Regions from separate parts of the Arthrobacter sp. AL05 genome, predicted to be linked through region 2. Evidence: predicted binding sites of a transcription regulator. Region 2 holds the regulator's gene; the other holds the start of a gene.

Region 1 (14,685 bases), on a different contig from region 2:
GACGCTCAGGCCGGGTTAGCTGCAGAATTCGAGGCACTGACGTCTTTACGGATTGCCCAACGGCCGATGGCTGCCGCTGCACCAACGGTGGCCCATGGGATCAGTAGCCAGGGTTGCCAGCCGAGGCCCAGGACGCTTCCCAGCAGCCAGAACAATATGGTGGGCACCGCGAAAAAGGCTCCGATGTGGACCCATTGATTCTGGACCGGACGCAAAAGATAGGCCAGCATCCAGGCCAGTGGCGCCGCGACTACCAGGGAAACTCCGAAGCGATACAGAATCGCCATGCCCAAAAGGCCCCACACGTAGCCGTCGGCTCCATCCTGCGCGGCGGGCACGCCATAGACCGCTGCGACCAGGACCAGCAGCACGCCCACCCAGAGCGTGGTGGCGATGAGCCAGCCCTTGATGAGCGCATACGCATCAAGGACCACTCTGCGTGACCGAACTGCCTGCGGCTGTCCCGCGTCCCCCAATGACATGGGCTTAGCCTACCGATGCGCAAAAGGTTCTCACCCGCGCCGAGGATGCGGCCGACCGATAGGGGATCCTCTACAGGGCGGCTGTGGCTAGAGGTCGTCGTCGCTGCCCAGGCTCGCGTCCGCTAGGCAGAAGCTGACCGTCTGACCTCAAGCTCCAACTGGCTGCTCGTCCCAGCATCACACCGGAAGAGATGTTCCAACAGACAACCTGGTACCAATTTCGTTTCAGTAAGAGTCGAGTTGATGCCCGGTTTCCGCCACAGCTTTAGGCTAAGGCAACACAACAATTCTGATTGGGGACAGAAATGAAGAACGCACTTTCCTTCGGCGCTTTGAGCGTCATTGCTCTCTCCTTGGCCTCCTGCGCCGCGGCAGCCCAAGAATCTCCCACTGTCAGCGTCTCTCCTTCGGTGAAGCAGGAGTTGCCAACCGAGTTACTTCTCAGTGATGGCGGCAAAAAGGCCGTGGTTCATTCTGGCCCGTCGTCCGCTCCGAGAGAAAAAGCACAGCTCACCGGACGCCTCGGCAATGACGGAGCTGGTTGCTTTATCGTCCGCGCCGAAGACGGTGATGACTACACATTGGTTTTTCCAGAAGGCACAAAATTCGATGGTGAGTCGCTGGTTCTTCCCGATAGTTCGCCTCTGTCCGAGGGTGTGTCGGTTTCCCTGAACGGTGCCCGTGTCCCTGCAAACGAAAGCCTCAGCATGTGCTTGAACTACGCCCGGCTCCTATCCGTGGAAGAGGCCTCGATCATCCCCTCCTAGCCGGAGCAGACGGGCGGGCCGAGCCCCTCATTGCACAGTCATGCTGAAGCTGAGAAGGACGAGTGAGAGATGTCCGGTGAGGGATCGGCTTGCGGGCGCAAGGTCCGGATGCAGGTGCGGGCTGAAAGCCAAGCGTTCGAATACGATCGTGTGATGGCTACCCTTATCACTCCGAACACGAGTTATCACTCTTCCTGGTTGGAGGGGTCCGCCGAATTTGATGGAGCCCACCGGGACGGTGGCGGCGGTGAAGACTGGTCGCTTGAGGATCTCAGAGATGCTGCTTCATTCCGGCGCTTCGTGGACGCACTCGTCAACGACGCATTGACGGAGAGCCCGCGGAAGCCCGGATATGTGCCGTGCACGTATTTGTGGATTGTGGACGGCGACACTTTCCTTGGCTCTCTGGCCATCCGACATGAGCTGAACGACTTCCTCCTCAACGAAGGTGGACACATCGGATACAGCGTGCGGCCGTCTGCGCGTCGGCGCGGTTACGCCGCCAAGGCGTTGAGTGATGCCCTGCCAATGGCCCGGGAGCTGGGAATCTCCCGGGTCTTGGTTACGTGCGACGAGGATAACGCCGGCTCGCGGGCGACGATCGAAAAGAACGGCGGCATTTACGAGGACAGCCGAGGCGGAAAGCGCCGGTACTGGCTCGACGCCCTCTAACCCTTAGTGGTCCTTATCCCGGCCAAAGTTCCACGCCGGCGCCTGTCGTCATTCTCGGGTCTCGTTAAACGCACCTTTGCGGCGCGCTCCGCTAAGGGATCCGCGTGCGGACGCTGGCTAGGGGCCGCTTATAGGAAAATGGCGATATGAAGCAGTTCATGCGATTACTGGCCACTGACATTCTCAGCGCCGTCGGTCCAGGGCGCCGGTTAGTGGCAGTCGACGGCGTGGACGGCAGTGGCAAGACATCCTTCGCCGCAAACCTGGCATTCGAGATCCAGAATCGACCCGTGATCGTCATCCACTCCGACGACTTTCTGAACCCCTCGCCCGTGAGGCATGCCAAGGGATGTACTTCACCCGAAGGATTCTGGAAGGATACCTACAACTACGCGGCCCTACAGGATCAGTTGCTCGCTCCACTCGGCCCAAAGGGGGACGGCTGGTACTCGCCGGCTTCCTATGACTCAGCGACCGACCGAATGAAACAAGCGGAATTCGTTCGCGCCCCATTAGATGCGCTGGTCGTTGTAGAAGGTATGTTCCTGCACCGCGATGAAGTCACCTCCTACTGGGATGCATCGGTATTCCTGGACGTTCCGTTCACCGTAACCGCGGCACGAATGGCAGTACGGAACGGCAGCAACCCCGACCCGGAGCACCCAACGATGCGCCGCTACATCGGAGGACAGCGTCTCTACTTCGATGCTGCACGACCCTGGGAACGTGCCACGATCGTCGTGGACAACTCGGATTTCACCTCACCGAGGACCATCCGTCCCGACATGGTTTCAACTGTCCGGTGAAGGTTCCTCCACCGAACACCACCTGAACCATAAATCAAGCCGAAGTCCGGCATGCTCAACCGGTGCCCCCTATTGCGCAAGGGTCTGCCCCGGCAACGTGGAGGATCGAGCGGGTTCCACGGTGGCGTAAAGGGTATTGAGCTGGCGGTAGAGCGTTCGGGCGATGTAACGCTTGAGGGACCTGCGGATTTCACGGTAGCTGCGGCCTTCTTCGGTGCGTTTGGTGACGTAGTCCCGTGTTCCGGGGTCGTGGACCATCCGGGTCATCGTGATGGTGTGCAAGGCTCGGTTGAGGCGCCTATCACCGCCCCGGTTGAGCCTGTGCCGGATAGTGTTACCGCTTGAGGCTGGCAAGGGATTCACCCCTGCCAGTGAGGCGAAGGCAGCTTCGCTGCGAACCCTTCCTGGATGCGACCAGGCTGTCAGGACAGCAGCGACGGTGACAGCCCCGGCGCCCACCATCTCCAACAGCGGCGCAGCGGGGCTTTGCTGAATCAGCTCTGTCATGCGCTTGTGGTTCGCAGTCAGCTGAGTGGTCACTTCGAGAACGCGGCGCGCCAACCGGATTGCTTCCTCGCGCGCGATCGATAGTTCGATCGGCTCCTGTCGTTCCCGCCATCTGGTGATTGTGGTGATCTGGGCGGGAACCAGAGGTTTACGAGCGTCGATTCCCAGATCGTGTGCCCGGAGTAAGGCGATGAGTGCATTGACGTTCATTGTTCGGTCCCGGGTCAACTGATCCCGGGCTGCGCTCAGGATCCTGAGTCCGGCACGGGTTCCTTCGTCCCGGCGCGGGGCTCGAAGCTGGGACTCCTCTATGGCCAGGACTGCGGTTCCGATGGCGGCGGCGTCCAGGGGGTCGGATTTGCCGATCCCCCGGCGACGTCGGGCGTTCATTCGTGGTGCTTCGGCGACGTCGTAGCCGGCGTCCGTTACTGCCCTGGCCAGGCGTGCCCCGTAAGAGCCGATACCCTCAACGGCCCATAGACAGCCCATATCGCCGTCTGTCCGTCGGCCAGCCCAGGTAAGTGCGCGGGAAATCCCTGCCGCGGTGGTCGGGAACTGCTCGCACGCGATCTGTCGCTTGGTACTGGCATCGATGATGGCGTAGGTGTGTGTGCGGGCGTGGCAGTCCACACCAATTACAAATGGGCGGGTCTGCGCAACGATAGTCAACGCGGCCACTTCCTTCCTTTCGAACGGGCAAGACTGGTCGCATCACGACCGGCATTGAACCTGGGAGATGTCACTTCGAGGCAATACTGTGATGAGCCACAACCTCCAGGGGCTGGGCAAGCTTCTAATCAAGCCACCGACGTGGGACAGGTCAACGCCGGCCGCTCCACCCAGCGCGGACAAGTCGGGGGAAACGCACCCTCCTTGGGGGCAATTGTTTTTTCGAGTCACGCGCCAGGCAGAACGACCGGCATCAACACTGCCAGCTAGTCCCAGACCAACCACGTAAAGACTCACAGTTGTTTTTTGTTGCTGGCAAGCTCGCTTGCTCGGCGGCCGACGGAGGCCTGTCCACCTTGGCAAGGGGGAGGAAATTCCTGAAGGAAATCAGCGACGAAGGAGCGCCGGAGGGACATTCCCTGCACCGCAGGCCCCGACGAAGGAGGGGCTGGACGGGCTGGAGCGGACGCCTAGAATCCGCAGGACAGCAACACAAAAACGTCGCAGACGTGAGATGCGGGCCAGGGTCACCGGAGCGCTGCGACGGAGGCACTGGACCCAACAGCCGGCCGCGCCAGCGGACGCCCAAAACCTGGTTGGAGCGAAGCGGAAATCAGGGTCTTGCTAGGGGTGGACGGGTCCCGTCAGTGGCAGGCGCTTCTCTCCCGAGCAGCACCTCCTGGCCGGCCATTCCAATCAAAAGGGGCAGCACATGGGGTTACGGAGTCTTTTCGGGAAACGCCCGAGAACCGCCGGCACCGGTAAGTCAACGCCCGAGGCGGGCGCCCTGGAAACGAGGGAGCCGCCGACGGCCGAACAGCTCATGGACCTCGAAGAGGCGTGGGCCGAGCTGGCGGCGGCCCAGGAGGCATCGGAACTGACAAACTTCCATGCCTGCACCCGCACGGGCCGGCCCTGGACAGAAGACCCGGCAGCAGTCAGAGCAGTAGCGGCAACGCTGCGGGAGTTCCCGGTCGCGGAAGCCCAGCCTCCAAGGTAGCGGCGGGGCGGGCACGGCCTGCGCCGGCGGTCTAAGAGTCCTGCCAGATCCGGGCCCCGGATACGGCCCCACAAGAGGCCAGTCGAGGCTCGCCAGCGCGGTCAGGGACAGCACGAAGGTCACGAGAGTCAGCGGTTCCCTGACGGGCCTTCTGTCCCCGACTCAAGGAGTCAGGTCGTGCCCCTCCCGCGCAGCTCAACGCCGGGGGATTCCTCTATTGGTTCTTTTGGTCCCGGTCGTTCTTGTCCGGGGTTTCCGGCACGATGCGCTGCAGGAGCGCGTCGTGGGCCTTTTGCAGGGTCTCTGCCCGGGCCTCGGCCGCGGCCACCCTCGCCGCTGCATCGGCGGCTGCGGCGCTGGCCTGCTGTTCGGCGGCGCGTGCCTGCTCTAGCTGCGCCGTCATCTCTGCGGCTTGGGTTTTCAGTGCGTTGACCCGGGCGGTGAGTTCGGTGACGGCGGCGTCTTTCTCGCCCGTGACCTTGTCCAGGTCGGCGACGAGCTCGGAGATCTCCTGGCCCAGGTCCTTCTTCTCCTGCGCCCAGACCGCTTCCGCGGCGGCGTGCCGCTCATTGGCCACGGTGGACGCTTCGGCCCAGCATGCCCCGGCCAGGCGCGCGGCCTGTTCCAGCACTGTTGCCGGCGTCGCGGCGACCTGGCCGCCCGCGGCCTGTTTCTCCTCCACCCATTCCTTCAGGTATCGGGTGGCGTCGGCGTTGCTCACACCCGCCGCGGCCCGCACCGTCGAGACGGTCGGCCGGCGCTCGGCACTGATCTGCTCCGCAGCAGCAAACACACGGTCTTTCACACTCAACGCCACGGCGACAACCTCGGTAGTAGTAGTAGTAGTAACAAAACTACTACTCCTACTACTTGATGGCAATACCGCGCCGAATTCCCCGGCCCGGCGGGCCCTCTCCGCTCCGCCGGGAGCTCCGGGGGCCCGGCCGGGTTCCCGGCTGCGCTGCGGCGGTGGCCGCCCACGTCGCCGGCCTGCCTGGCGGGGGGCGTGGCAGGATGGGCTCCATCATGGACAGGCGGTTACGGCGCGCTCCGGACGCGGAATGGGTGTTGATGTACCGGCTCGGACTGAGTCGGCAACGCATCGCCGACCTGGTGCGCGCCGAACCGGCCACCGTCGGCTACCACCTGGTCATCGCCCGCCGCCAGGACCCGGGCCTCGAACCAGCACACCACGCCGCGGCCGCGACCACGGCCGGCCCCTCCCCCGCGGACGTTGCCCGCATGGAGGAGATCATCGCCTGGATCACCGCCGAGGGCGGGTTCCCCCGCGAACGGTCCGGGGACAAAAATGAGCAGTCGATGGCGCGGTGGCTCTCGGAGCGCCGGCGCGAAGCAGCCGACGGCACGCTGGACCCGGCATACCGGGACGGCCTCGCCCGGGTCCCCCGGTGGGAAGGGAACCCCAGGGCGGCAGCGGATGAGGCTCGGTGGCATGACCGGCTCGCCCAGCTGGTGGACTTCCGCGCCGAGGACAACGACTGGCCCCGCCACCACGACTACGTCTCGGAACGGGAGCACACCCTTGGGGTGTGGATCCACACCCAGCGGTTCAAACACCGTCGCGGCGACCTCGACCCTGAAAAGGCCGCGCTTCTGGAAGCCGCTGTCCCCGGGTGGCAGACCGGGCGGACTCGGGGCCGCCGCCCCAGGGTGTGACGGGAAGCTCCCGTTTCCCAGCGGCGTGACGGCAGGGTGGCCAGTAGAGTTACTTTTGGTTCTCCAGTCCCCCCAGCTTGGAGAACCGGGAGCCTCCACGTTTGAGTCCTTGATTCGCGTGGAGGCTTCCTCATGCCCCGCCCAAGGCCCGCGTCCCGACTTTCCCTCCGTACAGCGTGCCGCTTGCCGGGTTGTGCCCATTGGGGGCAGGTGGAGCCCTCCGCACAGCTCGAAGCTGTCCCCACTGGCGTTCAACCCGGCCCCCGGCCGGAGGCCGATCCCGGCGTTCGGCACTTTTTTGTCGGGGCCAGGAGCTATGATTATTCGAAGATATATTCGAATAAAAGGTGTGTTGTGGGCGTTCTTATTGGTCCCCGCGTGATAGATGCGGGTGCGTCGTTGTTGTCGGTGCTGATCTCTCCGGTCGCTGTCGCGGCCGGGTATCCCTCGCCCGCGCAGGACTACTTTGACGGGCGGATCGACCTGAATGAGCACCTGATCAAGGACGTCACCTCCACCTATGTGGTGCGGGTGTCCGGGGACTCCATGACCGGGGCCGGGATCAGCGATGGTGACGAATTGATCGTCAACCGTGCCCTGGAGCCGGTGGACGGGTCCGTGGTCGTCGCGGTCCTGGACGGGGAACTGACCATCAAACGGTTCCGGATCACGGCCGCCGGGGTCGTGCTGCAGGCAGAGAACCCCGCGTACCCGGACATCCGGGTACCGTCCCTGTCCGAGCTGGTCGTGTGGGGCATTGCCACCCGATGCCTGCACCACCTTTAAGGGCCCGGACCGTGTCCAAACCTGCGGTCATGCGGCAGCTGCCACAGATCGCGCACATCGACGTGAACTGCTTCTACGCCTCGGCCGAACGGGCCTTCAACCCCACCCTGGAGGGCCGACCCGTCATCGTCCTCTCGAACAACGACGGCTGCGCCGTCACCCGCTCCCCCGAAGCCAAAGCCCTCGGCATCGCCATGGGTGAGCCGTGGTTCAAAATCGCACCCCGGGCCAAGGAATGGGGACTCGTTGCCCTCTCGAGCAACTACGAGCTCTACGGCGACATCAGCGCCCGCGTAATGGAGCTCCTCGGCCGGTACTCGGCCTGGCTCGAGGTCTACAGCATCGACGAGGCCTTCCTCGGCGTAAAAGGCACCCCCGACGACCTCCTGACCCTGGGCCGGACGATCAAGGCGACCGTCAGGCGCAACGTCGGGGTGCCGGTCTGCGTCGGCATCGCACCCACGAAAACCCTGGCGAAACTGGCCAACAAGTGGGCCAAGAACAACCCTGCCTTCGGCGGGGTCTGCCACTGGGACTCCGTGCCCGCTACGGACAGGGAAGGTCTGATGCGGCGCCTGTCGGTCATCGAGATCTGGGGTGTCGCCACGCGGCTGACCAAACGCCTCAACGCCCTCGGGATCCATTCAATCCTTGACCTGTCCCGGGCCGATCCGGTCATGATCCGGGACCGCTTCTCCGTCGTCATGATGCGCACCGTCCTGGAACTGCAGGGCACCCCCTGCATCCCGATGGAGGAAGAACGGATCGGCCGGGACCAGCTCATCTTCTCCCGCTCCTTCGCCACCCCCATCACCACCACAGCCGGGATCAAGCAAGTCATGAGCGTCTACGGCCAGCAGGCCTCCGCGCGGCTGGCCAAACACGGCCTCCAGGCCAAAGTCCTCACCGCCTTCGCCGGCACCTCACACTCCAACCCCAACGACACCTCCTACCCCACCGTCAGCGTGGCCTTGCCCATGCCCACCGCAGACCCGGTGATCCTCACCAAAGCAGCCCACGCCCTGCTGCCCCGCATTGTGGAGGGCATCCGGTACGCCAGGGCCGGCATCATCGTCACCGACCTCCGGCCCACCGGCAACCAGGCACCCCTGTCCCTGTTCGAAAACCCGCACGAGGAACGCCACATCGGAACCCTCCTCGAAGACATCACCCGCCGGTACGGGCGGGGCTCCATCGGCCTGGGCCACGGCGGCATCCGCGGCGGGCCGGACTGGACCATGAAACGGGACATGCTCTCCCCCCGCTACACCACCCACTGGGACGAACTCCCCCTCGTCAAAGCCGCCTAAACCACCTGCACGACAGAACCACGAAAGAACCACGAAAGAACCACCACCCCATGAGCACCATCACCGACACCGCCCCCAAGACCCACGACCTGCAGGTCCGGACCAACACTTCGGGCAAACCCCTCGCCATCCGCCACGACGGGCAAATTTGGCTTGTCGATCCCGACACCGATTCCCAGCACTGGTACGGACGGGACGCGTGGTGGGACACCCGCCGCACAGCCGCCGTCGGCAGCGGCGACCTGGTCAGCATCGAATTCTGGCGGGTCCAGGTCCGCTCCGGCACCACCTCGGATCTTCGGACCGTTACGCTCCGCCGGGACCCGCTCTCCACCCAGTGGCTGCTGGAAAACATCAGCGACTAGGCAATAGTGACTCCTCAAACCATCAGCGATCAGACCTGGGCCGGGATCCGGACCGAGTTCACACTGCCGGACCTCCCGCAGATGCGCCGCCGGCTCTCCGAGCTCATGGACGACCCCGAACCGGTCATGCGCCAGCTCGTCCGGGTCATCGACGACGGGACCTTCTGCCCGGGCTTCCAGTTCCTCCCCGGCGGGCAGCTCCAACCAACCGTCACAGCACTCTTCCGCAGAGCGATGGAGCGGAACATTGCGGCCGACCTACTTGCAGTCGATGCACACGATGTCCTTGGAGCCCTGGTACCCGTAGAGGTCGTAGTACGAGCCGTTCCCGCGGCTCATCGCCTCCGCGGCGACAACCTGCCCGTCTGCGTTGTTGTACGCGACGAGGGGCTCAGAGGGCTCCCAGCCGCGCGGGAAGAGCGGACGTATTTCGATCATGCGGACAGTATGAGCCGACGAACTGACATTTCTGTTGCGAACCGCTGCTGGAAAGGCTCAACGGATGATCGGACAAATGTGTCCCACTACCTTGGAACCGCGACACCTTTGGTGGGACACGCCCTGCGCCGCGGCTCGTCTGAGACGAAGATCTAGTTCAGGCAGAGTTACTCACTATCCATTCCGCCCTTGCTAGAAGCTCATCAAAAGTCACGACTTCGGGTTCTTGAAGGTGGCGCCGCGCTAATTCAAATGAACGAATTTTTTCAGGGTGGTGTTGTCCCTGTTCGTTCTTGAACTCGGAAAGTTTTCCGATAATTAAGAAGGAACGTGGGCGGATTAAGTAGGTCAAGTCGGCAGTTTCGAAGCCATCGTCACCACGCCGAGCCACTCGTTCTCCCACGTTTGCGACAGCCTGGTGGACTGTCACCTGGGCCTGGCTGATACCGCCAGCAAGTTCCTTCGACATAGACCAAACGCTCGGACGATATTCGTCCTTCAATAGACGCGTCCGGTGGTGCTTGATCTCCGCGAACACCATTGATTGAACAAGTCCGCTTGTTCGTAGCACCGCGTCCGCACGCTTGCCATCACCCGCGATTGAGTGCCCTCTCACGATCTGCTCAAGCTTCTCTTCTGACCACGATGTGAACAGCTGTGTACCGAGACCGACGCCCAAGACCCAAGGGTTGGTCTCGAAGAATTTCTGCCAAACCGATTCCATTCCCTTGTTCTCTTCAATCTGCGAGTCGAAGAAGGCATCGTCTTCAAGCATTCTTCGAAACCGCTCAAGGGCGGCCCGTCTGCCAGCAAGAGCAACGACATCCTGCGCCTGGGCATCGTCGGCGATTAGGGCGCGAACCGCTGGCGCCTGCGACTCGTACACCCGGCTGGCCGATTCGGGGTTGTTCAGCAGCGTGGAGAGAGTTTCTTCGTCGAGTTTTGTAGCAGTCCCGGCGCCGTTGGGCTCAATGAGCATGAGACGGCGAAAGAACTCCGCCAATCGAATGGCATCCTCACGCCGGACTCGCAGGACTTCTTTGACTACCGATCCAGAGCCTACGACCGGCACACGTTGGATCCAGAGATCCACGATGGATCCCTTTTCTCTCGAGATCAGAACCTTGATCTGTGAGCGGGTGCCAGCAATCGGGGTGACTGCCCACTCTTCACCTTCTCGTTGCAATGACGAGGCCGTGCCATCGTCGTCGAACACTTGGTAAACAAAGCGGCTCGGTTCACCGTAGTCAGATGAGTTTGAGTTGCGGTTGGCGAACGTTTTGGAGGTGTATAGGCGACCAGGCATTCTGGCCTGTGCATACTCAGTCTCCGTTTCTGGCTCATAGGACGAGGAAGCGAACTCCCATTCTGCACCTGACACAAGTGACCCCCGCTGCAAATCTCGACTGGCGTCAGACTACCCCGCCCTGATGACACAGATTCGCCATTCATCCGCGCGGTCCCTTCACAATTTTGGATCACGGCCAAAAACGTCCCAGTTCCTTGGAAGCGGAACACCCGGAATTACATTCACCGCGTGTCACCGTCTTTCGAGAAACATGGGGCGGCAGCAACGACTAGTTACCGGCGCTACCTTCTTTTTAAAGGTCCGTTTGCGAAGGGTCTTGCTCCGTCGTGGTCGTCGGCAAATAGCTTCCTCAAACCTTGTTCCAAGACTAAGCCTGGGACTCCAGGGGTCTCCTTCCACGTAATCAGGAGTTCCTCACAATCGGCCAGTTGCCAGACCCGACATCCGCCGGCGTGGGACTTCGGGAGGCCAAGACCGTATTGCCGATACGAATCTATGCGGCCAAGCAGATGCGTGCTCTGACCGGCCCTCATGCCGGCACCTCCGATATAGAGGACAGGCGTATGCGGCACCCAGCTTCGCCTGAGAGCGTCAGCAGGGCGCACGGTTCGGTCCTGCCCCTTAAAGCGACCCCCTCGACTCTCTGTTAGAAACCGGGGCTCGTCCGAAGAAGGGCGAAGGACAACGTATGCCCCGTAACTCAGCGGCGGGGCCATAGGGTCCATAGCCAGCATGGTTTGAAATTCTCGGAAACCCATTCGCTCTAAGGTGTTGCGGTCCATGATCAATTTCAGCACGTCACTTCGGCTCCTTTTGGCGAGCTGGCACCGTCTGCCAAAGGGCTCCGTCGGGAACGCAGTGCGGGAGGCTCACTGATTTTCAGGATGCTCCGGTTGCCCGCCACTACCCTGCCTCGCCGCCTATAAGCTTTGACGGTGCAATCTGATGGACACCAAGACGAGCTTGCGCTCAAACCCCACGTCAAACGCTTCTTTTGGGCGCTTTGCCTCCCCCTACTGATTCCGCTCGGCTCTGTGACCCCTCTAATTGAGCAGAGTCATCTGTTCGCCGACGACGGATGGTGGAAGTCACTGACTTGGCAGCAGCAGATGGAGTTTGCCCTTCTCGGGTCTGCGGTTTGGATTGCCGGAGTGACTGCGGTTGCCATTTTGCTCTCCCTCTTTTCCCATAGGTGGCGTCTCAAGGTCTGGATACCTTTCGGCAAGTTACTAAGAGCAGGCGTTAGTCTGTTCGGTTTGGTGCTTGTGAGCCAGGATCATCTCGACCGGTTGTTGGATCAAAGGGAACGAGATAGGGCAAAGAACCAAGCTGAAGCCGGCCCGCCGAAGGGTAGACCCAGTGGAGTGCCCGGACAGGTGAATTACGGGAAGATCACTACCCATGAGAGCCTCTACGATCCGGCACTTACGGTCGTCTGGAGGAGTACCGGCTTACCGTTCGGGCAGCTATCGCCCTCTCGCGGGGACAGCTGGGAAGTTCACTACGGTCACCTTGAGGAAGGCGGCTATCAGCAATTTGTGCGGGATGAGTTTCTCGGCCGGGTAGCAGCTCCTTGGGAAGGTGTTGAGCGCCTGCGGAAACGCGATCTGCAGGAGGGCCTTGACATTCATTCCCGTTCCACCAGACCTCATCGCACATGACCGGCTACAACACGGGCCCTGACTGTGCGATAGCAAACGCCGGGTTAGTTCCAAGCGAAATAGTCTGATTCAATGCGCGCAGATGAATTTTGGATTGACAACTCTTTGGAGGGATCCCGGAACCTGAACCGGGAAATGATCGAAGGTGTCCTGACAGGGTCCCTGGATCGGATAACGGACGTCGACGCAGCGGTTGCCCTGGCTCGTCTTGTGCATGATGAGTTCGAGACATTCGGAACCGGTGGCAATCCCTACGCTGACGAGCGAATGGATGATGACGATTCCGCCCGGGCATTGCTCGCGCTGCGACAGGTTTTAAAGCGCCTCCGAATTGAGTTTGCTCCGCCGTTCAGAGATTTCCGGACATTCCGTCAATTCTGGATCAGGGAGGGAGCCGCAAACAGCTACCAAGCCCGACGGGACATCCTGAGCCGCCTGTTTGACGACATCCACGAACGCTTGGTCGAGCTGGAACTCTCAAAGATTGAGTCAACGCTCAGTAACCCAATCTCTCCCCGAGGAACGACCGGGTGGCCCCGAGTCGATGAAGAACTAGCCGAACTGCGCCGACACTTCAGCCAAGCCCGCTCCGAGCAAGACTTCCGCAACGTCGGCAATGACTGCGTCATTGTTCTCGAATCCCTGAGCGCGACCGTCTACGACTCGAACAGACACCTCCGCAACGGTGAAGCCGAGCCACCGGTCAGCAACACAAAGCAAAGGCTCGATCGCTACGTCGAGGTGGAGCTTGAGGGTGCGACTAACGCCGAGCTCCGCAAACTTGCTAGAGCCACCATTGAGTTTGCCCAGGCGGTTAAACATCGAGGGACCGGTTCCAGAAGGGATGCCGGCATCGCCGCCGATAGCGTGATCCAGCTGGTCAACATCATGCGCCGCATTTCGTCCGACCTCATTTAGCAAGACTAACGGCCCAGTAACCGCCCGCGTCTCCTTGGTCCAGACTGAACTGGGCGTCGATAAGCGTATGCTTCAATCCGTAATGGCCATAGAGTTCCAGTTCCTTAGAACTGAGACTGCCTTGATGGGACCCGGCTGAAGCCTGTCCGGCAGGACTGCGAGCCTCAGGGGCAGCCTTCTCTCTTTCCCACGTCAGCTGTCGCCGTGAATAGGGAACCACAAGACTACAAATCGGTTCGCTTGGGAATGCGGTCCGAAAGCCTCTTCTGGGCCTCACCCATCATCACCGGTAGCTGAGGTTCATAGCCTGAGAAGTCAGCGAAGCGGAGGACCCCGTAGGTAAGAATTGAATTCGCGAGATCGAGGATCTTTGTAATAGCAACCGGATCAGGAGCTCTGTGAGCTTCGAATTGACCTGGGGAAATCTCTCTTCCAGGATCCACGATCTGAAGCTCCAATGAGGGCCAACGCTTGCCGTGGGCCGACCCAGCCGAGGCTCGCCACAGGCGTTCAACAACCGCTGGATCCACCAAGTCGGCGTCTGCCGATCCCTTGACGGCTAACGTGGCAGCGGCCTTTTTCACGACATACATGTATCCCGGGAACTGACCAAAGTCGTTCTCTTCGACATACGGGCTAAGACGATCCAGAACGATCTGACGAGCCCGCTTCAGGCGGCCTTTGCGTTCGTCTCCCGTCGCGGCTTTACGCTGCTCATCAAGATCCTCAAGTAAAAGGCAGATGTGGCGTCGGGCGCATTCTCGCGCGGAACCGCCATCCATCACCCATACCGCCTGTGCGGCAGATTCGATGGCAGCACGAGACAAAGTTTGCACCGGCCGGAACGTGTGCGTCACGACAGCCTCCTCATGAAACCGAAGAGGAGCTACGTGATCCGCCCAAAGCACCATGTGCTCAAGCCCTGCAGCCAGGAATTCGCGACACCAATCAGACGAACGCTCTGGAGGATAGTGGTCGTTGATGGTCTCGAAGTTGGAGCCCTTCAGCGGCTCCCCTACCTGCGAAAGGATGTCGGTCATCAACCGCGCTGATTGACCCACTGCTACCCAAGGTTCAATGGTTGCCCTATCGATGGCAATTCTCGTAGGCGTCATGGTCCCCTTGTCCTCGCCGCCCGAACAGAGTCATTCCGGCTGTTGCCCGCTCCATGCTCAGGTAACGGTACACGGATACCTGCAAGGCATGCGCACTATCCTTGGAGAGCCGTTTCGTCTTGCGGCAGTTGCCCCGCCGCCGGTGGAACTGTGGTTTCGAATTCCACCCAGAGCCGCGTGATGGTCGCCAGAAGCTCCGGCGG
Region 2 (14,685 bases):
GCAGACATGTGGGTGCGGTCCCGTTCGCAGAGCCGCAAACTCGCCAAAGGGGCACTCCGGCGCGAACTCACCGAGAAGGGCATCGACTCGGACACCGCCGCCGCTGCCCTCGAACAGCTCAGCGACGCGGCCGAGGAAGATGCGGGCCGCGAACTGGTACGACGGAAACTCCGCGGCCTGACCGGCTTCGCGGACCGCGCAGAGCGCGACAAAACCACCCGCAGGCTGGCGTCCATGCTCGCCCGCAAGGGCTACCAACCTTCCCTGGCGTTCCGGATCGTCGGCGAAGTGCTGGATGCGGCCGTTGCAGGGTCCGGGCCGGAATCCTGGGAAACCCCGGCACGGCGCCGACCCGGTACCCTTAACAGGTGAGTTTGACCATTCCCTCCCCAGCAGCCGGCAACACCCCTTCCACGGACGCCTCGTCGGCACCCGGCGACGGGCCGGTGCCTGTGCCGCCCCGCACCTACCAGGTGCGCACTTACGGCTGCCAGATGAATGTGCACGACTCCGAGCGGATGTCCGGAATGCTCGAAGCGGCAGGCTATGTTCCGGCCGCCGGCGACCTCGCCGATGTTGTGGTCTTCAACACCTGTGCCGTGCGGGAAAACGCCGACAACAAGCTTTACGGCAATCTCGGCATGCTGGCGCCGGTCAAAGCCGCCAACCCGGGAATGCAGATCGCCGTCGGGGGATGCCTGGCGCAGAAGGACCGGGACACCATCCTGAAAAAGGCTCCGTGGGTGGACGCCGTCTTCGGAACACACAATGTCGGCGCCCTGCCGGCGCTGCTGGAACGGGCCCGCCACAACAACGAAGCACAGCTGGAAATCCTCGAGTCGCTCGACGTTTTCCCTTCCACACTGCCCACCAAACGCGACTCGGTGTATTCCGGCTGGGTATCGATCTCCGTTGGGTGCAATAACACCTGCACCTTCTGCATCGTCCCGGCCCTGCGCGGCAAAGAAAAGGACCGCCGCCCGGGAGACATTCTGGCCGAGATTCAGGCGCTCGTGGCCGACGGGGCGATCGAAGTAACCCTATTGGGCCAAAACGTGAATTCCTACGGCGTGGAGTTCGGTGACCGGCAGGCGTTTTCCAAACTGCTGCGCGCCTGCGGTGATATCCCGGGCCTGGAACGGGTGCGCTTCACGAGCCCGCACCCCGCCGCTTTTTCAGACGACGTCATCGACGCCATGGCCGAGACCCCGAACGTGATGCCGCAACTGCACATGCCACTGCAGTCCGGCTCGGACAAGGTCCTCAAGGAGATGAAGCGGTCGTACCGGTCCACCAAGTTCCTCGGCATCCTGGACAAGGTCCGAGCAAAGATTCCGCACGCCGCCATCTCCACTGACATTATCGTCGGATTCCCCGGCGAAACCGAGGAGGACTTCCAGGCCACCCTGGACGTTGTGGAGAAGTCCCGCTTCGCCACAGCCTTTACCTTCCAGTACTCCAAGCGGCCGGGAACGCCCGCCGCGGAGCTGCCGGACCAGCTCCCCAAAGCCGTTGTGCAGGAGCGTTTCGAACGCCTTACCGCACTGCAGGACAGGATTGCGGCCGAGGAGAACGCCCGCCAGCTCGGCCGGCGCGTCGAGGTGATGGTCACCGCCCATGCCGGGCGTAAGTCCGAGGAAACCCATCGGCTCTCCGGCCGGGCACAGGACCAGCGGCTGGTCCACTTCTCCGTGCCTGACGGCGCCGAGACGCCGCGCCCCGGTGACCTCGTTACGGTGACCATCACCGGGGCAGCGGCGTTCCACCTCGTCGCCGACCCGGCGACCGTGGCGGACTTCAGTCTTCGCCGTTCCCGCGCCGGCGACGCCTGGGACAGGTCGCAGGCGGATTCCTGCGGCGCCCCCGCCCCGGCATCGTCAGCCGGAACGAAGGGTGTGTCCTTGGGCATGCCGGCACTGCCCGTGCGCAGCAGCTAGCCCGTGAAAGCCTCGCAGGACGCCCCGGCCGGCCTGGAACCTGTCGCGGGAACCGGCGCCACGCCGGGAATGCCGGTGATCGCCGTCGTCGGGCCGACCGGCTCCGGCAAGTCCGATCTTGCCGTCTCGCTGGCGCTGGAACTCGACGGCGAAGTCATCAATGCCGACTCGATGCAGTTCTATCGAGGCATGGACATTGGCACCGCGAAAATCACCGAGGCCGAACGCAGGGGAGTGCCGCACCACCTTCTGGACATCCTGGACGTGACCGAGGAAGCCAGCGTCTCCGACTTCCAGCAGCACGCCCGAGGGCTCATTGCCGCCATCCATGCCCGCGGCAAACGCGCCATCCTGGCAGGGGGATCCGGTCTCTACGTCCGCGCAGCCCTTGACGTGCTGGAATTCCCCGGCACCGATCCGGTCATCCGGAGCAGGCTGGAGACCGAACTGGAAAACGACGGACCGGCGCTTTTGCGTGCGCGGCTCGAAGGCGTGGACCCGGTTTCCGCGGGCCGGCTCGGCGACGCGCGCCGGATTGTCCGCGCCCTGGAGGTGTTCGAGCTGACCGGGCGGCCTTTCAGCTCCTTTATGCCCAGCCGCGAGTACTTCCAGCCGGCCGTCCAGATCGGGCTCGAGGTGGACCGTGAACGGCTCCGGGAACGGCTCGCCCGCCGGGTACACACCATGGCTGACCGCGGGCTGCTGAACGAGGTCAGCAGGCTGGATGCGGCCGGACTCCGGCGGGGCAGAACAGCACCCCGGGCCCTCGGCTATGCGCAATTCCTCAAGGTCCTCGACGGCGAATCCGACCCAGCCCAGGCAGTGGCGGAAACCATCGTCGCGACCCGGCAGTTTGCCCGGCGCCAACTCACCTGGTTCCGCGCCGACCCCCGAATAGGCTGGCTCGACTGGCAGGACCCGGAACTGTTGGCCAAGGCCGCCGCGCTTTGCGGCGGAGCCGAGTGACCGGATCGTGGTGCCACGGCCGTTTTCCAGCGGCACGCCCCGCGACGGTACCCTTGGTGCATGGATGAAGACTTGGCCGTGGCCGCTGACCGTAAACCCTCCGGGGACAGTGCAGCCCTGGGCGGGCTGAAGTTTTCCAAAGGCCACGGGACGGGCAACGACTTTGTTCTGCTCGCAGACCCCCACGGCACCCTGGCGGTCACCCCGGAGCAGGTTGTCGCACTGTGTGACCGTCATCTGGGAATCGGCGGGGACGGACTGATTCGCGCCGTCCCGTCCCGGCTGCTCGCCGAGGGCCGCGAACTGTTGACGCAAAACCCCCAGGCCGAGTGGTTTATGGACTACCGCAACGGCGACGGCTCACTGTCGGAGATGTGCGGCAACGGTGTCCGCGTCTTTGTCCACTTCCTGGTCAGTGAAGGCCTGATTGAGCTTCCGGCCGGCGAAGCAACGACCATCGGCACCCGGGGCGGCGCCAAGACAGTCGTTCGCACCGCGTCCGGCTACGCGGTGGACATGGGCCCCTGGGAATTCATTTTCCCGGGTGAGGCCACCGCCCGGTCCATGGATTCGCTGGTCAGCGCCGCAGGGTTGGAAGTGGCACGGCCGGCGCTCTCCGTCAGCATGGGCAACCCGCATACCGTTGTGGCGTTGGCAGAAGCCGCTGAACTGGATGGCACGCAGCTCTTTACCGCACCCCACGTTGACCCTGCACCGCCGCACGGCACCAACGTCGAATTCGTGGTTCCCGCCGAGCCGCTGGTCCACGAGGGCGTCGGTACCATCACGATGCGCGTATATGAGCGCGGAGTCGGGGAAACCCAGTCGTGCGGCACCGGCGCCTGCGCCGCGGCCGTCGCGATCCGCCACTGGGCCGGCCAGGGCGCCCCGGACGCCTGGAACGTCCACGTCCCCGGTGGTGTGGTCGGCGTGAAGTTCTTCCTCGGCGCGGAGGGGCACGAGCATGTCGAACTCAGCGGCCCCGCCGTGATCGTCGCTAGTGGGACGCTTTCCTGACCCGAAGGATTCGAAACGACTTCGACGTGCTCTCCCGGGTCACGGTGAAGCCGCTGTCCAGCTCCGCTGCGAGCCAGCGCTGAAGGGAATCGGCACCGAGGTTCTTTTGCACTACCAGCCAAGCTGAGCCGCCCGGAACCAACCGCGGCAGCCACCGGAGCAGGAGTGCGTGCAGCTCGTCCTTGCCGATCCGGATCGGCGGGTTGGACCAGATGGTGTCAAAGCGAAGCTCAGGGTCGACGGCGTCGGGCGTGCTGGCCGTGACATTCTTCAGTCCCAGCAGCGCCGCGTTTTCGTTGCTCAGGGTCACACAGCGTTCGTTGACGTCGACGGCGTAGACGTGTGAGTGGGGTGCCCGCAGGGCCATAGTCAGCGCGATCGCGCCCCAGCCGCAACCGATGTCCAGCAATGTCCCCTGCGGCGCCGGCGCCGGGGCCTCGGCCAGCAGCACGGCAGTGCCTTTGTCGACACCGTCCGGGCTGAAGATGCCCGAGGACGTCTGCAATTGCCGGGTTGCCCCGGCCAGTTCCACTGTGAGTGGCTTGCGGGTGAACGGCCCGGCCGGCTGGGCGGTGAAATAGTGTACAGACTCCATAACCTGCCAGATTAGTTGCCTGCCTGCGCGGATGGGAAACCGGCAGGAGCCAGGTGCGCCGCCGGGCGGAGGCCAGTGCGTCCGGTCCGGGGGAACTTCGCCGTCTGCTAGGCTTAAAAGCATGTTCTTGAACTTCAAGTAGCCGGCGCGGGTTAAAAGGCGCGGGTTAGAGGCCCGGGTTAAAGGCTCGGATTAAATGGCCCGGGTTAAATCCCGTCCCCGCAGCGACGCAGGTAGTCACCTTCCGCTCAGCGCGCCACCCACGATGCTCCCGACATGGACCCACCGCTGGCGCCCGTCCCACTTGGAGATTGGCAGTGCTTATTGCGGCGCGGCCTGCGAAGCTTCTCGTCCTTCTCAAGGCGCCAACCGTGCCTGTTCCCTTTCCCGCCGCTCCGATGAGGAGCCCTTTATGCCCGAAGCGCCGTTGCCTCAGGCAACCCAGGAGTCCCGTTTGACCAATAGTCGTCAGCCCAGCGCGAATACCGCCCCACGCAGCACCGATCGGCACTATTCTGAAACTGCCAAACCTCTAAAGGAGACCATGACCAGTCAGCCCAACACCGGACCCGATTCAGCAGCCCAGGACATGAGTCCTGCGGAAATCCAGGCTGTCATCGACCGGATCCTCGCCAAGGACAACCCTGCCCGGGAGCCAGCCCAGACTGCCGGTGCGCCCGCCTCGGTGCTCGGCAAGGCGCAGGCCATTTCCCGGCGGGGCGAAGAGCACAGCAGCTACGACGGCGACCAACAGGACCTCGAGGAACGGCACGCACTGCGCCGGACCGCCGGGCTTTCCACCGAGCTTGAAGACGTCACCGAAGTCGAATACCGCCAACTTCGACTTGAGCGCGTCGTCCTGGCCGGGCTCTGGACCGAAGGGACCCTCGCGGATGCCGAGAATTCGCTCCGCGAACTCGCCGCACTGGCCGAGACCGCGGGTTCGGAGGTCCTCGACGGGATCGTCCAGCGCCGCCCCAAACCCGATCCCGGTACCTTTCTCGGCTCCGGTAAGGCCCAGGAGCTCAAGGACATTGTGATGTCCACCGGCGCGGATACCGTCGTCGTCGACGCCGAACTGGCACCCTCGCAGCGCCGCAGCCTGGAGGACATCGTCAAGGTCAAGGTCATCGACCGGACGGCCCTGATCCTGGACATCTTTGCCCAGCATGCCAAGAGCCGCGAGGGTAAAGCCCAGGTGGAACTCGCGCAGCTCGAATACCTGCTTCCACGGCTGCGCGGCTGGGGCGACTCGATGTCACGCCAGGCCGGTGGCCAGGTAGGCGGCGCCGGCGCCGGCATGGGTTCGCGTGGTCCCGGTGAAACCAAGATTGAACTGGACCGCCGCCGGATCCGCACCCGGATGGCCAAGCTGCGCCGTGAAATCGCAGCAATGAAGCCGGCGCGGGAAACCAAACGGGCCAACCGCCGTCGCAATTCCGTGCCGTCGGTAGCGATCGCCGGGTACACCAATGCCGGCAAGTCCTCGTTGCTGAACCGCCTGACCGACGCCGGAGTCCTGGTGGAGAACGCCCTGTTCGCCACGCTGGATCCGACGGTGCGCAAAGCCGAAACCTCGGACGGCCTGGGCTACACGCTGGCAGATACCGTCGGCTTCGTCCGTTCGCTGCCCACCCAGCTCGTGGAGGCATTCCGCTCCACCCTGGAGGAAGTCGCGGACGCGGATCTGATCCTGCATATCGTGGATGTCTCGCACCCGGATCCGGAAGGCCAGATCGCGGCCGTCCGGGCCGTCTTCAGCGAAGTCGATGCCCGCAAGGTGCCGGAAATCATCGTCCTGAACAAGGCCGACGCCGCCGACCCCTTTGTGATCGAACGGCTTAAGCAGCGCGAACCTCGCCACATTGTGGCGTCGGCACGCACCGGGGAGGGTATCCCGGAACTTCTCAAAGCCATCAGCGAAGGCATCCCGCGGCCCAGCGTGAAGCTGGAACTCATGATTCCCTACAACCGCGGGGACCTGCTCAGCAAGCTGCACGAGACCGACGCCGAAATCCTTAGCCTGGACCACGAGGAAGCAGGCACCCGTGCCGTGGTGATGGTGCGTGAAGGCTTCGCCGCTGAACTGGATTCGTTCATCAGCAATGACTGAGGCAGCGGTGACCGGGGCGGAAGCCGACACGGACCACCCGGCGGGAACCGCCCGGGCAGCGGAGGACGCGGCCACGGCGGTCCCGGCGGCGGTGGACCCTGCCGGGACTGAACCGGACGCAAAGCCGCCGGCTCGAACAGGTGCCCGGGCCGGTGCGGAATTCGTCGTCGAACTGCTCGACCGCGCCGTGGCGGGAATGGGCGGCCAGAGCCGGGACGGCCAGCACGAGATGGCCCGGCAGGTGGCGCACGCGATTGACAGCGGCGACCACCTGCTGGTCCAGGCCGGCACGGGCACCGGCAAATCCCTCGCGTACCTGATCCCGCTGATCGCCCACTCGCTGGTCAGCGACAAGCCCACACTGGTCTCCACCGCCACCCTCGCCCTGCAGACCCAGATCGTTGGCAGGGACCTGCCCCGGCTGCTGAAGACCATCACCCCGGCGCTGGACCGGCCGGTCAAAATTGCCCTCGTCAAGGGACGGTCCAACTACGTGTGCCGGCATAAGCTCGACGGCGGCTTCCCTTCGGAAGAGCCGTCCGAAGGCCAGCTCTTCTCGCTCGGGGAGGATACCTCCGTGCCGCATTTTGCCGCCGCGATGGGCGGCCCGTCCTCCCAGCTCGGCAAGGAGGTCGTCCGGCTCCGCGACTGGGCCGAGGACACCTCGACGGGAGACCGGGATGAGCTTTTGCCAGGGGTCACCGACCGTGCGTGGCGGCAGGTCTCAGTTACCTCGATGGAGTGCCTTGGCGCGCAAAAATGCCCGCTGGCGGCAGAGTGCTTCAGCGAACTCGCCCGCCAGAACGCCGCGGACGCCGACGTTGTTGTCACCAACCACGCCATGCTGGCGGTCAGCGCCTTCGAGGGCCTCGCAGTGCTGCCGGAATACGATGTTGTGGTGGTCGATGAGGCCCATGAACTCCAGGACCGCGTGACCGGCGCGGTCTCCGGCCAGCTCTCCGTCGCGATGGTGCACGCCGCCGCGTCCGGGGCCCGGAAGCACACCGGCATTACGGTGGACGCGCTGAACAACGCCGCCGCCAACCTGGAACTTGCCATTGAGGGCGTCCCCGGCGGGCTGATGCCGAACGGGTTAAACAGTGAACAGCTGGACTGTGTCGACCAGTTGCGGGACGCGTGCCGCGCGGCCCTCTCGGATTCCAAGGGGGACAGCGCCAACACGGCCGACGGCGGCCGCCAGCTGGCGCGCTCGCGCCTGATGGTGATCCTGGAGCTATGCGAACGGCTGCTGGCGGCGCGGGAAAACCGTGAAGTGGTCTGGTTTTCCCGCAACAGCACCTTTGACCCGCAGCAGGGCTACTCCCAGCCCGACGAGTCCGCGCCCGCCCTGGTCAACATCGCTCCGCTCAGTGTCGCCGGCCGGCTCCGTGAGGGCCTCTTCGCGGACCACACTGTAATCCTGACCTCCGCGACCCTGGCGATCGGCTCCGCGTTCGAACCCGCCGCCGGCGGCTTGGGCCTGGTCGGCCCCGGGGCCCCCAGCTGGACCGGCGTCGACGTCGGTTCACCCTTCGAATACCCCAAACAAGGCATTCTCTACGTCGCCAAGCACCTGCCCAAGCCCGGCCGCGGCACGTCCCCGGAAGCCCTCGACGAACTCGAGAAGCTCATCCGCGCCTCCGGCGGCGGGGCGCTGTGCCTGTTTTCGTCCCGCCGCGCCGCCGAGGACGCAGCCGAGGCGATGCGGCCGCGGCTGGACGTCAGCATCCTATGCCAGGGCGACTCGACCATGACCGCGCTTGTAAAACAGTTCGCCGATGAACCGGACACCTGCCTCTTTGGCACCATGTCCCTGTGGCAGGGCGTTGACGTGCCCGGCGCCTCCTGCCGCCTCGTGGTGATCGACCGGATTCCGTTTCCGCGTCCCGATGACCCGCTGATGACTGCCCGGTCCCGCGCCGTGGCACAGGCCGGAGGCAACGGCTTTATGAGCGTTTCCGCGACCCACGCCGCCATCCGCCTGGCCCAGGGCGCAGGCCGGCTGATCCGGACCACCACGGACAGGGGAGTGGTGGCTGTGCTGGATTCACGGCTGTCCACCGAACGCTATGGCGGATTCCTCCGGGCGGCGTTGCCGCCATTTTGGCCCACCACCGATCCCGTGGTCGCCATGGCTGCCCTCGAACGGCTTGGGAAGGAATCCGGGCAGCCCAACTAGCGGCCGCTGACGGGACGGTTTGCAGTGTTTTGGTGCTCCCACCCGGTTCCTTGAACCGGGCCAGGGCTGCAGCACCGGGCCCTCGGCATTCCCGCCGCCGGCTCTCCATCAGGGGCCAGGGAAACTCAGGGGGCAGCGAACCTAAGGGGCAGGGAACATAAGGGGGCGGGGAACCGGGCCGAACGTGCCGGGGGTCATAAGGCCGCGGCCGGGCTACCGGCGCGCCGGGTCGTGGCCGGATCAAGCCGGCACCAACGCGGGCTACAGCGAGCGCAGTACCGAGACGACTTTGCCCATAATGACGGCGTGGTCGCCGAGTATGGGCTCGTACTGCGTGTTCTGCGGCAGCAGCCAGGTGTGGCCGTCGCGCTGCCGGAAGGTCTTAACGGTGGCCTCGTCGTCCAGCAGCGCGGCCACGATATCTCCGTTGACGGCGTCGCCCTGCTGGCGCACCACCACCCAGTCGCCGTCGCAGATGGCTGCATCGATCATGGAATCCCCGGCGACCTTGAGCATAAACAGCTCGCCGTGGCCCACCAGCTGGCGGGGCAACGGCATCACGTCCTCAACGACCTGATCGGCCAGGATCGGACCGCCGGCCGCGATCCGGCCCACCAGCGGCACCATGGCGGTGTCGGTGGCACTGCTCAACTCGGACACGGACAGCCCGCCCACGGTCCGCAGCCCGCCGGCCTTGGCGGCTGGGATCTTTGTGCTTCCCTCATCGAGGGTCAGCGGCATCAGCACTTCCATGGCACGCGGGCGCTTCGGGTCGCGCCGCAGGTAACCCAGCTTTTCCAGTTGTGCGAGCTGGTGGGTGACGCTGGAGAGGCTGGCCAGTCCTACCGTGTCGCCGATCTCGCGCATGGACGGCGGGTAGCCGTTGTCCGTCACGGAGCGCTGGATAGTTTCCAGAATCTTCTTTTGCCGAACGGTAAGGCTCTTCGGTGGCCGGGCAGCCTGCGGGCCCCGCTGGGTGGCCCTGCCGCCAGTGGCTTGTGCTGCCATGTTCGCCAACGCCTTTCCGTTCCGCCCGGCTGCCGTGGCTGCGGCCGCCGGGAACTTCCGGCCTGAAATGTCAGACCCTGCTGATCAACTGCAGAAGTGGTTGTTCTTTGAGTCAAACCTAGGCCAGCCACACCGCTTTTTCAAACATTTGTTCTAGCGAGTCTCGACAATGTTCGTTAATAAGTGCTAAAACAGAACTAACAAGATTCGAACATGTGTTCTATTACTTAGTTGCCCGTGCAGGGCATGGCGTTCGGTTGTTTGTTCGAAAGTTAGGCCGGTTGGCGGCACGTATGTGGAGTGCGCCGGGCGGCACAGTATGGTCCAGGAAGGGCTCAGTTCATGTCAGCATCAAGCGCGTTTCACGACACTTTCGGCCGCGACGCATTCGGCAACTACGGCCGGCACGACGCCGGCGCACCCGGCGGCGGGTCCGCCCCTGCCGTGCAGGACAGCCCCGGCAGCCGGCAGCTCAACGCCGTCCGCGGGCCGCGTGCCCGGCAGGCGCCGCTGAAGCTCACCCGCCGGGGGCGCCTTGTTTTTATCGGCGTGCCGCTGATGCTGCTGGCTGCACTGATTTTGACCCTGAGCGGCTTCCTCAACGCGCCCGCCAAAGCGGCAGAGTCCACCGCTGAGTTGTCACCCACACCAACTGTCACCGTGACGGTGCAGCCGGGGGAGTCGCTCTGGGCCATTGCCGCCGCCGTGGTGCCCAGCCGTGACCCCCGCGACGTCGTTGCCGACATCATCGAGCTGAACAACCTCGAGGCGGCACGCGTGGTGCCGGGCCAGGCCCTTTTCATTCCGTCCACGTAGGGCCATTGAGCGATGGGTCAGGTGTCACAGTTTCCGGGCCCGCGGCGATCTCACTTAAACTAGTGAGGTGACTGACCAGTTAGAGCGCCTGAACCGACTTCCCCTCCGGACCAATCTTCGCGGACTGACGCCCTACGGTGCGCCGCAGCTTGACGTTCCCATCCTGCTGAACGTCAATGAAAACACCCACGGTGTCCCGGCCGATGTGCTCGCCGCGATCTCGGAGGCGGTTACCCTTGCCGCCGCCGGCCTGAACCGCTATCCGGACCGCGAGTTTACGGAGCTGCGCGAAGCCCTTGCGGAATACCTGGGCCACGGGCTGGGCGCGGAGAACATCTGGGCGGCAAACGGTTCCAACGAGGTGCTGCAGCAGATCCTCCAGGCCTTCGGCGGTCCGGGGCGCACTGCCCTTGGTTTCCCTCCCACGTACTCTATGTATCCGCTGCTGGCCGCCGGAACGGACACCGGATACATCACGGGCATCCGTGCCGAGGACTACGGCCTGAGCGCCGGCTCGGCCGCCCGCCAGGTCCGGGAACTGCAGCCGAATATCGTCTTCCTGTGTTCCCCGAACAACCCCACCGGTACGGGTCTGGGCCTGGACGTGGTGAAGGCCGTGTACGAAGCCGGCGAAGCCAGCCAGACGATAGTGATCGTCGACGAGGCGTACCACGAGTTCGCCCACGACGGCACGCCGAGCGCCCTCACCCTCCTGCCCGGGCGGGAGCGCCTGATCGTCTCGCGCACCATGAGCAAGGCTTTTGCCCTTGCCGGTGCCCGCGTTGGCTACATGGCGGCAGCGCCCGAGGTCACCGATGCGCTGCGGCTGGTGCGGCTTCCGTACCACCTTTCGGCGATCACCCAGGCAACAGCCCTGGCCGCCCTGCGGCACCGGGTCGCCCTGATGGCGGATGTTGAGGACATCAAGCGACAACGGGACAGGATAGTTGCCGAGCTGCAGCGTATGGGCCTCAAGCCTGCTGCCTCTGATTCGAACTACGTCTTTTTTGGCGGTCTCGACAGTCCGCACGAGGTCTGGCAGGGGCTGCTGGACGCGGGTGTGCTCATTCGGGACGTTGGCATCCCCGGGCATCTGCGGGTCACTGCGGGCACTGAGACGGAAACCACAGCATTCCTCGGAGCCCTCGAGCGACTCCTGGCCGGCCGCGCAGCGCCGCCCGCCTAGACTTAACACCGGACATCCACACTGCCTGCACGCCGGGCACCGTCGTCATCCAAAGGACACCCACATGAGCATCCCCGGATCAACCGCTACCGAGGGCCGGACCGCACGCATGGAACGGACCACCAGCGAATCTTCCGTCCTTGTCGAGATCAACCTGGACGGAACCGGCGTCTCGGACATCAGCACCTCGGTCCCGTTTTATGACCACATGCTGACGGCGTTGAGCAAGCACTCCCTGATCGACATAACAGTCAAGGCCACCGGGGACACACACATCGACGTCCACCACACGGTCGAGGACGTCGCCATCACCTTCGGCGAGGTCCTGCGCACCGCCCTCGGCAACAAAGCCGGGATCCGGCGCTTCGGCGAAGCAACCGTCCCCCTCGACGAGGCGCTTGCGCACGCCGTGGTGGATGTTTCCGGCCGCCCGTACCTCGTCCACGGCGGCGAGCCTGCCGGCCAGGAGTACCACCTGATCGGTGGACACTTCACCGGTTCCCTGACCCGCCATGTGTTCGAAGCGATCACCCTGCACGCAGGGATCTGCCTGCACATGAACGTCACCGCAGGCCGGGATCCGCACCACATCGTTGAAGCCCAGTTCAAAGCCTTTGCCCGGGCCCTGCGTGCGGCCATTGAGCCTGATCCGCGCGTCGAAGGCATCCCGTCGACCAAGGGTGCCCTGTGACCGGCAAAGTGCTGAAGGACGGCGCCATCACCAACCCGGATGCCGGCAGGAAGCCAGCGTCGCCCGAGGGCAAGCCAACAGTCACGGTGCTCGACTACGGCTCGGGAAACATCCGTTCTGCCGTCCGCGCGCTCGAACGGGCCGGCGCCGAGGTTATCCTCAGTTCCAAGCCGGACGATGTGCTCAACGCCGATGGCCTCGTGGTCCCCGGCGTGGGCGCGTTTGAAACGGTGATGCGCGAACTCAAAGCCGTGGACGCCATCCGGATGATCGGCCGGCGCGTCGCCGGGGGCCGCCCGGTGCTTGCCATCTGCGTTGGCCTCCAGGTCCTCTTCGAAGCCGGCGTCGAGCACGGCACCGAAGTCGAAGGCATGGGGGAGTGGCCGGGGAAGGTCGAGCTCCTCCCCGCCGACGTGGTACCGCACATGGGCTGGAACACGGTTTCCGTTCCGGCTGGCTCCCGGCTCTTCGCAGGTGTCGAAAGCGAACGCTTTTACTTCGTGCACTCCTACGGTGTTCAGGAGTGGGACTTCGAGGTGGTCCAGCCTCGGATGAGCGCGCCGCTCGTTACGTGGTCGGAGCACGGGGCGCCGTTCATTGCGGCCGTGGAAAACGGCCCGCTGTGCGCCACCCAATTCCACCCCGAAAAGTCCGGCGACGCCGGTGCCCGCCTGCTCCGGAACTGGGTCGGGGGTTTGCGGGGACGAGCCGGGACGGCGGTAGCCACAAGCCCGAGGGCCGCCCCGGCCGACGCAGCCCCGGAAGCCGGGACCGCCTAGATGTGGTCCTTGGTCCTGATGGGGCTCGCCGGGCTGCTCGTCGGCGGTGCGCTGTCCTTCCGCCAGCAGAAGAGTCCGCGCTGGGTTCAGGCGGTCTTTTATGTCCTGGCCGGGATGGCGCTGCTCGCCGCGTACCTCCTGACGCTTCCCGCCGCCTGACCCCCCCGCTGAACCGACTCCCGCTGAACCGACTCCCGCTGAACCGACTCCACGCCGCACCCTGACCACCCGACGTCCCTGAAGAGCTGAGGATCCACGATGACCACCGAAACCCCGCTGCCCGTGCTGGAGTTGCTGCCCGCCGTCGACGTTGTCAACGGCCAGGCAGTCCGTCTCGTCCAGGGCGAAGCCGGCAGCGAAACGAGCTACGGCACCCCGTTGGATGCGGCGCTGAACTGGCAGCAGCAGGGCGCGGAATGGGTCCACCTCGTTGACCTCGACGCGGCCTTCGGCCGCGGTTCCAATGCCGAACTGCTCCGCGAAGTGGTTGGCCGGCTCGACATCAAAGTCGAACTCTCCGGCGGCCTGCGCGACGATGAATCGCTTGAGAAGGCTCTTGACCTCGGCGTAGCCCGCGTGAACCTGGGCACCGCCGCCCTGGAGAACCCGGAGTGGACCGCCCGGGTGATCGAGCGCTTTGGTGACAAGATCGCCGTCGGCCTGGACGTCCGCGGCACCACACTGGCCGGCCGCGGCTGGACCAAGGAAGGCGGGGACCTCTGGGACGTCCTCGGACGCCTCGAGGAAGCCGGTTGCTCCCGCTACGTCGTCACCGACGTCACCAAGGACGGCACCCTGCAGGGGCCCAACGTGGAACTGCTGCGCCAGATGGTGGAGAAGACCGGCAAACCCGTTGTAGCCTCGGGCGGGATTTCCAGCCTCGAGGACCTCAAGGTCCTGCGCTCCCTCGTGCCGCTCGGCGTCGAAGGCGCGATCGTCGGCAAGGCCCTCTACAACGGCAATTTCACCCTGCCTGAAGCCCTCGACGCCGCCGGCCGCCGCTAGCGCGCGCGCAGCATGGAGCACCTCTCCGGGGAAGAGCGCACGCCTGGTGACCGGGCCCCGGCACGGCCGCTGCCCGGTCATATCGCGGCGGCCCTGGCCGGCGCCGGCGGTCCGACAGACTCGGCAGGCCAGCCCTGGTCCGGCCGCACCTTGGCCGGCGAAGCTGCCAGCGTGCACAACTTCGAGAACGACGACGGCGCAGCCGACGCCGGTTACCTCGCGGCGCTGACCGCACTGGCCGCCGGCGCCGGCGACGAAGCGGCGGTGGTGGCCGCGCTGTCGACCGCGCGGGTGTTTGTGCCGATTCTCGCCACGCTCGCCGAAGAAGGCGTTGGCGTTGCGGACCTGCATTCAGACAAGCAGGCCGATATGGCCCTCGTGACCCTCAAGGCG

What was found. The regulator LexA, encoded in region 2, represses DNA repair genes until DNA is damaged. The targets are predictions, from matches to a motif close to TCGAACANNTGTTCGA.
Region 1: the regulator LexA is predicted to act here: its motif matches at 6,905-6,920, upstream of umuD (translesion error-prone DNA polymerase V autoproteolytic subunit).

What each region holds. Positions count from the first base shown of each region.
Region 1 is NZ_JASBRC010000015.1:7,624-22,308, forward strand. It holds gene QK287_RS15770 (hypothetical protein) at 6-482, opposite strand; gene QK287_RS15775 (hypothetical protein) at 788-1,249, shown strand; gene QK287_RS15780 (GNAT family N-acetyltransferase) at 1,403-1,921, shown strand; gene QK287_RS15785 (uridine kinase) at 2,134-2,727, shown strand; gene QK287_RS15790 (IS110 family transposase) at 2,797-3,903, opposite strand; gene QK287_RS15795 (DNA-binding protein) at 5,118-5,720, opposite strand; gene QK287_RS15800 (helicase associated domain-containing protein) at 5,930-6,580, shown strand; gene umuD (translesion error-prone DNA polymerase V autoproteolytic subunit) at 6,935-7,366, shown strand; gene QK287_RS15810 (Y-family DNA polymerase) at 7,396-8,676, shown strand; gene QK287_RS15815 (hypothetical protein) at 8,727-9,041, shown strand; gene QK287_RS15820 (hypothetical protein) at 9,300-9,479, opposite strand; gene QK287_RS15825 (Shedu immune nuclease family protein) at 9,637-10,860, opposite strand; gene QK287_RS15830 (hypothetical protein) at 11,724-12,449, shown strand; gene QK287_RS15835 (hypothetical protein) at 12,522-13,367, shown strand; gene QK287_RS15840 (hypothetical protein) at 13,592-14,407, opposite strand; gene QK287_RS15845 (hypothetical protein) at 14,578-14,685, opposite strand, start outside.
Region 2 is NZ_JASBRC010000002.1:418,077-432,761, forward strand. It holds gene QK287_RS04195 (regulatory protein RecX) at 1-372, shown strand, start outside; gene miaB (tRNA (N6-isopentenyl adenosine(37)-C2)-methylthiotransferase MiaB) at 369-1,937, shown strand; gene miaA (tRNA (adenosine(37)-N6)-dimethylallyltransferase MiaA) at 2,007-2,903, shown strand; gene dapF (diaminopimelate epimerase) at 2,964-3,920, shown strand; gene QK287_RS04215 (methyltransferase) at 3,901-4,515, opposite strand; gene hflX (GTPase HflX) at 5,060-6,628, shown strand; gene QK287_RS04225 (ATP-dependent DNA helicase) at 6,621-8,807, shown strand; gene lexA (transcriptional repressor LexA) at 9,069-9,815, opposite strand; gene QK287_RS18500 (LysM peptidoglycan-binding domain-containing protein) at 10,158-10,631, shown strand; gene QK287_RS04240 (histidinol-phosphate transaminase) at 10,699-11,817, shown strand; gene hisB (imidazoleglycerol-phosphate dehydratase HisB) at 11,882-12,508, shown strand; gene hisH (imidazole glycerol phosphate synthase subunit HisH) at 12,505-13,287, shown strand; gene QK287_RS04255 (hypothetical protein) at 13,288-13,446, shown strand; gene priA (bifunctional 1-(5-phosphoribosyl)-5-((5-phosphoribosylamino)methylideneamino)imidazole-4-carboxamide isomerase/phosphoribosylanthranilate isomerase PriA) at 13,546-14,292, shown strand; gene QK287_RS04265 (SseB family protein) at 14,305-14,685, shown strand, end outside.